2 regions of the Pantoea sp. sgz302252 genome follow, and region 1 is predicted to be linked to the other one. Evidence: predicted binding sites of a transcription regulator. Region 1 holds the regulator's gene; the other holds the start of a gene.
The links. Region 1 encodes PhoB, which activates phosphate uptake and scavenging genes when phosphate is short. Its sites were predicted from a motif close to CTGTCATAAAACTGNCNNAT; they were not measured.
Positions count from the first base shown of each region.

Region 1 (4,429 bases):
AGAGGTTTGTCATCACTCTCAGACCGGCTATCGCCGGTTTGTGTCAATCTTTCCTGCCAGTCCTGAAATCAGGCGCTTTTTTTGGCAATCAAACGTTCCGGCAGCAAGAAGCTAAAGCGCGTCATTTTGCCTGGCTGGCTCTCGATATCGAGCCGGCTTTCGTGGTGATTCACCGCATGCTTAACAATGGCTAACCCAAGACCGCTGCCACCTGTCTGGCGTGAACGGGCTTTGTCGACACGATAGAAGCGCTCAGTCAGACGCGGAATGTGTTCAGGCGCAATACCTGGGCCATCATCTTCCACGCTAAATAGCGCGCCGTGTGGCGCTCGCTGCCAGCGCACGGTAATGGTCGTGCCTTCAGGCGTATGATTCACTGCGTTATAAACAAGGTTCGACATCGCACTACGTAACTGTTCTTCACTGCCCAGTACCGTGAGCGAATCATCTATCTCGAAATGCAGCGTATGCTTTTTCTGGCTGAGCGTTTGCGCTTCCCGCTCGACGACTCGCAGCATCATTGGCACGTCGATACGTTCATTCAACGCCGCAAGCGGTGCCGCTTCGATGCGTGAGAGCGTCAGTAGCTGGCGCACCAGCCCTTCCATTCGCTGCGTTTGTTCGCGCATGGTGTGCAGCGCTTTTTCACGCGGTGCCCCTTCCAGGGTTTGCTCCTGCATCATTTCCAGATAGCCCTGCAACACTGTGAGCGGCGTGCGTAGCTCGTGGCTCACGTTGGCAAAGAAGTTGCGTCGAGCGCCTTCCAGTTGGTGCATTTGCGTGACATCACGCGCCACCAGCAACAGCTGTTTGTCGGTGTAAGGCATCACGCGAATTTCCAGATGCCGCCCGGTGTTGAGCACCAGATTGAGCGGCTTCGTGAAGTCGCGGGTTTTCAGGTAACGGGAGAATTCGGGATAGCGCAACAGGTTGAGAATGTTCTGGCCGTTATCGTCCGGCCAGCGCAGATTCAGCATTTGCTGCGCCAGGCCATTACACCAGAACATCGCCCCTTCTTCGGTGGTCAGCACCACCGCATCCGGCAAGGACTCTGCCCCACTGCGAAAGCGTTTGATCAGGCTGCCCAACTCGCGACGGCGCTTTTTATTACGCATCTGCATCTGGTGAAGCCCGTACAGCAAGGGCTCCCAGCTGCCGCTGCCCGGCGGGGGCGTCATGCTTCGGTCAACCCACAGCCACCAGGAGAGGCGCAGCAGGTTCCAGAAATGCCACACCAGCAGCCCGGTCACCGCCACCAGTAAAAACCAGGGCAAGTAACCGAAAATTGCCCCGAGGATCAGGGCCGGGATACAACAGAGGATCAGCTCGAAAACCAGCCTTTTCCATGACAACCGTTCAAGCACGGGTCACACTCCAGTCAATTGTCAGAAACGGGCAGAGAAACGATAGCCCGTGCCGCGAACGGTTTGCACCATCCGATCGTGACCACTGTGTTCCAGCGCTTTACGCAGGCGGCGAATGTGCACATCGACCGTCCTGTCTTCCACATAAACGTTGGTTCCCCAGACATTGTTCAGCAGCTGTTCGCGGCTATAAACACGTTCCGGGTGAGTCATAAAGAAGTGCAGCAGTTTAAATTCCGTTGGCCCCATGTCCAGCGGATTTTCGCCGGTCATCACGCGGTGCGAAGACGGATCGAGGCTTAATCCCTGCATCTCGATAACTTCTTCCACGGCCATCGGCGAAATACGACGCATGACCGCTTTAATACGTGCCACCAGCTCTTTCGGTGAGAAAGGCTTGGTGATGTAATCATCTGCGCCTGTTTCCAGACCGCGAACCCTGTCTTCTTCTTCGCCACGCGCCGTCAGCATCACGACCGGAATGTCGCGGGTCAGCGCTTCGCGTTTCAGGTGCTTGATAAACTGGATCCCGGAACCGCCCGGCAGCATCCAGTCCAGCAGAACCAGATCGGGCCAGGGCTCATTCATCTGGTTAACGGCACTGTCATAATCTTCAGCTTCTAAAGGCTGGAAGCCATTTTGCTCCAGGACGAAGCACACCATCTCGCGGATCGGCGCTTCATCTTCAACGACCAGAATACGTCTCGCCATTATTTGTCCCGTGTTATTAGTCATATGTATGCAATGCGGCGCTAGTATGCGTCAGTTTTATGACAGATTTATGATAGCGATTTTTTGATTATGACACCGAATCCGCGCAGTCATCGCCCTGTTATCGTTAAATGTTTATACTTGCTGCCACGCTTTCACGCCATGGACTGATTATGCGCATCCTACACACCTCTGACTGGCATCTCGGCCAGAATTTTTACAGCAAAAGCCGCGCCGCCGAACATCAAGCTTTTCTTGACTGGCTGCTGGCGACCGCCGAAGCGCAGCAGGTGGATGCCATTATTGTGGCGGGCGACATTTTTGATACCGGTTCGCCGCCAAGTTATGCCCGCGAGCTGTACAACCGTTTTGTCGTTCAGCTTCAGCAAACAGGCTGTCAGTTGGTCGTGCTGGCGGGAAACCATGATTCTGTGGCCACGCTGAATGAATCACGCGATATTCTCGCCTTTCTGAATACAAAAGTTGTCGCGGGCAGCGGCACGCCCCCGTGTGAATTAATGCTTCGGGATGGCACGCCAGGTGCCATTCTTTGCCCAGTCCCCTTTTTACGCCCGCGTGATGTGATTGTTAGCCAGGCTGGTGCCTCTGCGGGTGAAAAGCAGCAGCATTTATTACAGGCCATCACCGGGTATTATCAGCAGCAGTACAGCCAGGCATGCGACCTGCGCGGCGAGCGCACGTTGCCGATCATTGCCACCGGGCATCTGACCACCGTGGGCGCCAGCAAAAGTGACGCAGTACGTGACATCTATATCGGCACGCTGGATGCCTTCCCGGCGCAGAACTTCCCGCCTGCGGATTACATCGCCCTTGGGCATATTCACCGCGCACAGAAGATTGGCGGCACCGAGCACATTCGCTACTGCGGCTCCCCAATTTCCCTAAGCTTTGATGAAACAGGCAAAACCAAAACCGTCAATCTGGTGAGTTTTGAGGCCGGAAAACTGGCGGAAGTCCTGCCGCTGGAGGTGCCAGTCACTCAGCCACTGGCGGTATTAAAAGGGGATTTTGGCAGCATCAGTACGCAGCTTGAACAGTGGCGAGAGGCCGATAACAGCCAGCCGGTGTGGCTCGACATCGAAATGACCAGCGACGAATACCTGCACGATATCCAACGCAAAATTCAAACCCTGACCGAAACGCTGCCCGTCGAAGTGCTGCTGGTGCGTCGCAGCCGCGAACAACGCGAGCGCATCATGGCAAGCGAGCATCGGGAAACGCTGAGCGAACTGAAAGTAGAAGAAGTGTTTGAACGCCGTCTGGCGCTGGAAACCTTAGAAGAACCGCAACAACAACGCCTCCATCAGCTCTTCAACGAAACCCTGAGCGCCCTGTCCAGCGAGGAACAGCCATGAAAATTTTAAGTCTGCGGCTGAAAAATCTGAACTCGCTGAAGGGCGAATGGAAAATCGATTTCACCCAGGAGCCCTTCGCCAGCAACGGGTTGTTTGCTATCACTGGCCCCACTGGAGCCGGGAAAACCACGCTGCTGGATGCCATCTGTCTGGCGCTGTATCACGAGACACCGAGACTCAGCACGCTGTCGCAATCGCAAAATGATTTGATGACCCGCGATACCGCCGAATGTCTGGCCGAAGTTGAGTTTGAAGTGAAGGGCACCGCCTATCGCGCTTTCTGGAGCCAAAACCGGGCACGAAATCAGCCAGACGGTAACCTCCAGGCGCCGCGAGTGGAACTCTCACGCTGCGACACGGGCGAAATCCTTGCCGAGAAAGTGAAAGAAAAGCTGGATCTTACCGCCTCGCTCACCGGGCTGGATTACGGCCGTTTTACCCGTTCGATGATGCTCTCTCAGGGCCAGTTCGCCGCGTTCCTGAATGCCAAACCGAAAGAGCGAGCAGAGCTGCTTGAAGAACTGACCGGCACAGAAATCTACGGTCAGATTTCCGCGATGGTGTTTGAGAAGCACAAAGAAGCCAAAATCAGTCTGGAAAAGCTACAGGCTCAGGCATCGGGCATGGTGTTGCTAAGCGACGAACAACAGCAGGCTTTGCAGCAACGTTTGCAGGCACTCACTGACGAAGAAAAGCAGCAACAGAGCACGCAGCTTCGCATTCAGGGCTGGCAACAATGGCTCACCCGAGAGGCTGAAATGCGCGAAGCACATCAGCGTTCGCAAGCAGCCCTCGCAAGTGCACAGCAAGCACTGAGCGACGCACAGCCGCAACTGGCAGCATTGGCGCTTGCCCAGCCAGCCGACCAGCTGCGCCCGCTTTGGGTTCGTCTTCAGGATCAGCAAGCCGCTTATGCTCAAACGCATCAACAGGCTGAAGAAGTAAATACTCGCTTACAGCGTCAACTGGCGCAGCGGG
Region 1 covers NZ_JBLFJW010000029.1:19,773-24,201, forward strand. The annotation lists gene phoR (phosphate regulon sensor histidine kinase PhoR) at 69-1,364, opposite strand; gene phoB (phosphate response regulator transcription factor PhoB) at 1,386-2,075, opposite strand; gene sbcD (exonuclease subunit SbcD) at 2,249-3,451, shown strand; gene sbcC (exonuclease subunit SbcC) at 3,448-4,429, shown strand, end outside.

Region 2 (4,429 bases), on a different contig from region 1:
CGCCGCTTTCATCGTCCACAACCTTTGCTGATTGGGTTAAGGCTGAACAGTTGCCGGTGATTCTGGTGGTGGGGGTAAAACTCGGCTGCATCAATCACGCGGTGCTCACGGCGCAGGCCATTCAGCAGGCAGGGCTGACATTAGCGGGCTGGATAGCCAACGACGTTGTTCCACCTGGCAAACGGCATCAGGAATATCTGGCGACGCTAACGCGCATGCTGCCAGCGCCGTGTCTGGGGGAAATTCCCTGGCTGGAACAGGGCCCGGAGGCCGCTGAGCCAGGGCAGTATCTCACGCTCACAGCACTTCATTCTGGGTCATAAACTGTTCCAGTAGCCGGGTATCCAACTGCTGAACATTGCCTTGCGCCACGTTACGCCCACGGTGCAGCAGGCAAAATCTGTCGGCGACCCGGCTAATAAACGACAGGTGTTGCTCGGCGAGCAACACCGTCAATCCGAGCTCGCGATTCAGGCGCACAATAAAATCCCCCAATTTATGCATGAACCCTTGCCCCATGCCTCGCGTCGGCTCGTCGAGGATCAGCAGTTTCGGCTGTGTGACCAGTGCGCCAGCCAGTGCCAGCTGATATTGCGTGTCTTCACTCAGCGCGGACCCCTTCACTTGCCGTAACGGGTAGAGTTCTGGCAGGAGCTCATAGATATCGTGTCCCTGAGGCGTAAAACCGTCGCTGCCTGCTCTCTGTGCAATACGCAGATTTTCCTCGACGGTCATTTGCGAAAAAATGCGTTTGTCCTGCGGGACGTAACCGATGCCCATTGCGGCCCGTAGCGGCGGTGAAAGGGTCTGCAAATCACAAGGCGGCCCACTGGCCTCATGCCAGAAGATGCTGCCGCTTTCGATGTCCTGATAGCCCGCAATACAGTTGATGAGGGTGGTTTTTCCCATTCCCGGCAGTCCCATCAGGCAGGTGCAGCGCCCGGGTTCGAGGTCGAGGTCAACGTTCCAGAGCGTATGCTGACTGCCGTAATAGTGATTCACTGCGCGTAAACTCAACATGGGCCTCTCCTTCGTGGTGTGCCATCGGTGGCGATAAGATTCTGCAATTCCCTTGCCAGAACAGCGAAACATCCCGCCCGGCGCTTTTTTTCAGACAGAGCCGTAAGAAACCGCACAATTGACAGGCTAAAGGCGCAACGGGTGCACTTTGGCAGTGCCTGTTATGAAGCGCTGTGGTGCAGTGAGAATGCTGGATTTGCGAGCGATCTCTCAGTGCAAAATGGCAGATGCTTTACTGATTAAACGCAAAAAAGAACGATAAATATTTTTTCCCTGACGCGTTGTCTGACCTGAAGCGTTTTGCGCGAGTGGCAGGGGCGTTGGGCTGCAGACAGTTATCCACCATTCCTGTGGATAACCTTGTGCATTAGAGTTAGAAAACTAACGATGAGCGAGAGAATACGCGGCTTCCCGCCGAATTGCTGCGAAACGCGGCTTTTTAATATTTTCTTTTTTAATCAAGTGGTTGTATAAAATCAATGCCTGTAAGAAAAGTGTCACCCGCCGCCACAAAAGATTCATTACCTATATTGACAAATGTTAAAAATGGAAAAGTTCTGGGGATAACCCACCCGGACAGGTGTTTTATCTTGTCACAGCGTAAATTTCCGCCACAGTTGCTTGCTTGTGGAAGCGGTAACACAGATACGATAATGCGGTACTGTTTTTTTATCCAGTATTTTTGATTGGCAAATTTTGCTGCGGAGAGTAGAATTAAGCGTCCGCCCGTTTCCCCTTCATCAGGTTGTTACCCATGAGTAAACCGTTAAAACTGCATTCTGCTTTTCGTCCCTCCGGGGATCAGCCTGAAGCCATTCGTCGCCTGAAAGAAGGGCTGGAAGATGGCCTGGCGCATCAAACGCTGCTGGGCGTAACCGGGTCAGGGAAAACGTTTACTATCGCCAACGTGATTGCGGATCTTCAGCGCCCCACCATGATCCTCGCGCCCAACAAAACCCTGGCGGCACAGCTTTATGGCGAGATGAAAGAGTTCTTCCCAGAGAACGCGGTGGAATTTTTCGTCTCCTACTACGATTACTACCAGCCTGAAGCGTACGTCCCAAGTTCCGATACCTTTATCGAGAAAGACGCTTCGGTGAACGAACACATCGAGCAGATGCGCTTATCCGCCACCAAAGCGATGCTTGAACGCCGCGACGTTATCGTGGTGGCTTCTGTTTCGGCTATTTATGGTCTGGGTGATCCTGACCTGTACCTGAAAATGATGCTGCACCTGACGGTCGGCATGATCATCGATCAACGCTCCATTTTGCGCCGTCTGGCGGAGCTGCAATATGCCCGCAACGATCAGGCGTTCCAGCGTGGTACTTTCCGCGTGCGCGGTGAAGTGATAGATATTTTCCCTGCGGAATCCGACGACATTGCGCTACGCGTGGAACTGTTTGATGAAGAAGTCGAGCGTCTGTCGCTGTTCGATCCGCTGACAGGGCAGCTGGAATCGACCATCCAGCGCTTTACGGTGTACCCGAAAACGCACTACGTCACCCCGCGTGAACGTATTTTGCAGGCGATGGAAGAGATCAAAGAAGAGCTGGTCGACCGCCGCAAAGTGCTGCTGGAGAACAACAAACTGCTTGAAGAACAGCGCCTGTCGCAGCGTACGCAGTTTGACCTCGAAATGATGAACGAGCTGGGCTATTGCTCGGGCATTGAAAACTACTCTCGCTTTCTCTCCGGGCGCGGGCCGGGCGAGCCGCCACCGACGCTGTTTGACTACCTTCCGGCAGACGGCCTGCTGGTGATTGATGAATCCCACGTCACCGTGCCGCAAATTGGCGGGATGTACCGCGGCGACAGGGCGCGTAAAGAGACGCTGGTGGAATACGGCTTCCGTCTGCCGTCAGCGCTGGATAACCGCCCGCTGAAGTTTGAAGAATTTGAAGGCCTGGCACCGCAGACCATTTACGTGTCGGCCACACCGGGCAACTACGAGCTTGAGAAATCAGGCGGCGATGTGGTCGATCAGGTCGTGCGTCCAACCGGTCTGCTGGACCCGATTATCGAAGTGCGTCCTGTCGGCACGCAGGTTGATGACCTGCTTTCTGAAATCCGTTTGCGTGTAGCTATCAACGAACGTGTGCTGGTCACCACGCTGACCAAACGCATGGCCGAAGATTTAACCGAATATCTGGAAGAACACGGCGAGCGTGTGCGGTACCTGCATTCGGACATCGATACCGTTGAACGTATGGAAATCATCCGTGATTTACGCCTCGGCGAGTTCGACGTGCTGGTTGGCATTAACTTGTTGAGGGAAGGCCTCGACATGCCAGAAGTCTCGCTGGTGGCGATTCTGGATGCGGATAAAGAAGGCTTCCTGCGTTCTGAACGTTCGCTTATCCAGACCATGGGCCGCGCGGCGCGTAACGTTAACGGCAAAGCGATTCTCTATGCCGATAAAATCACGCCGTCGATGGCGAAGGCGATGGGTGAAACCGAGCGCCGCCGCGAGAAGCAGGAACGATACAACGAAGAAAATGGCATTGTGCCGCAGGGCCTGAACAAGAAAGTGGTCGATATTCTGTCGTTTGGCGAGAATATCGTGAAGGCCAAAGGCAAAGGCCGGGGTAAAGGGCGCTCTGCTGCCGATGTTGAAGCGGCTGAACTGGCACTGACCCCGAAAGCGCTGCAGCAGAAAATCAGCGAGCTGGAAACGCAGATGATGAAGCATGCGCAGAATCTCGAATTCGAAGAGGCGGCAGAGGTGCGAGACCGTTTACACCAACTGCGAGATCTGTTTATTGCTGCTTCGTAGAGCCACGCCGGATGGCGGCTTCGCCTTATACCGGCCTACGTTTATCCGGGGTTTGTAGGCCTGGCAAGCGTAGCGCCGCCGGGCAATGAATCAAAAATTAAGACCCCGGTCACACTCGGCGGCCAGGGTCTTAATGTTCCGTTAATGTAACCAGGCGATACTACCTTCACTTTAATGAGGGTAGCGTCATGCAAAAACAGGATTTGTTAACAACACTCACCGTTCTGGTTTCCTTTCTTATCGTCATCGGCTTTTTCCATCAGTGGATTTTGACTTACTGATTAACGCCCACGGCGGGAAAATTTCACCCACGCTTTCACGCCCGACACCGATTTACGGTTATGCAGAAAGAACTGCGCATCGTGCAACTGTGCGATGCGGGTAACAATGCTGAGCCCAAGTCCGATCCCGCCGTACCGGCTGTCCATCCGCACAAATGCTTTACTCAACTCGCCACTTTTCGCTTCATCAATGCCCGGGCCTTCATCTTCAACCGCCATCATCCCTTTATCGACTGTCACGGTGATGGTGGAGTTTTCAGGGCTGTAGCGATGGGCGTTTTCAACCAGATTGCGTAACAACACTCGCAGCAACGTGGCATCGCCAGAAACAGTGACTTCAGGTTCACCCTCA
Region 2 covers NZ_JBLFJW010000009.1:9,337-13,765, forward strand. The annotation lists gene bioD (dethiobiotin synthase) at 1-323, shown strand, start outside; gene ACLW56_RS08810 (ABC transporter ATP-binding protein) at 298-1,020, opposite strand; gene uvrB (excinuclease ABC subunit UvrB) at 1,775-3,796, shown strand; gene pmrB (two-component system sensor histidine kinase PmrB) at 4,078-4,429, opposite strand, start outside.
Region 2: the regulator PhoB is predicted to act here: its motif matches at 1,504-1,523, upstream of uvrB (excinuclease ABC subunit UvrB).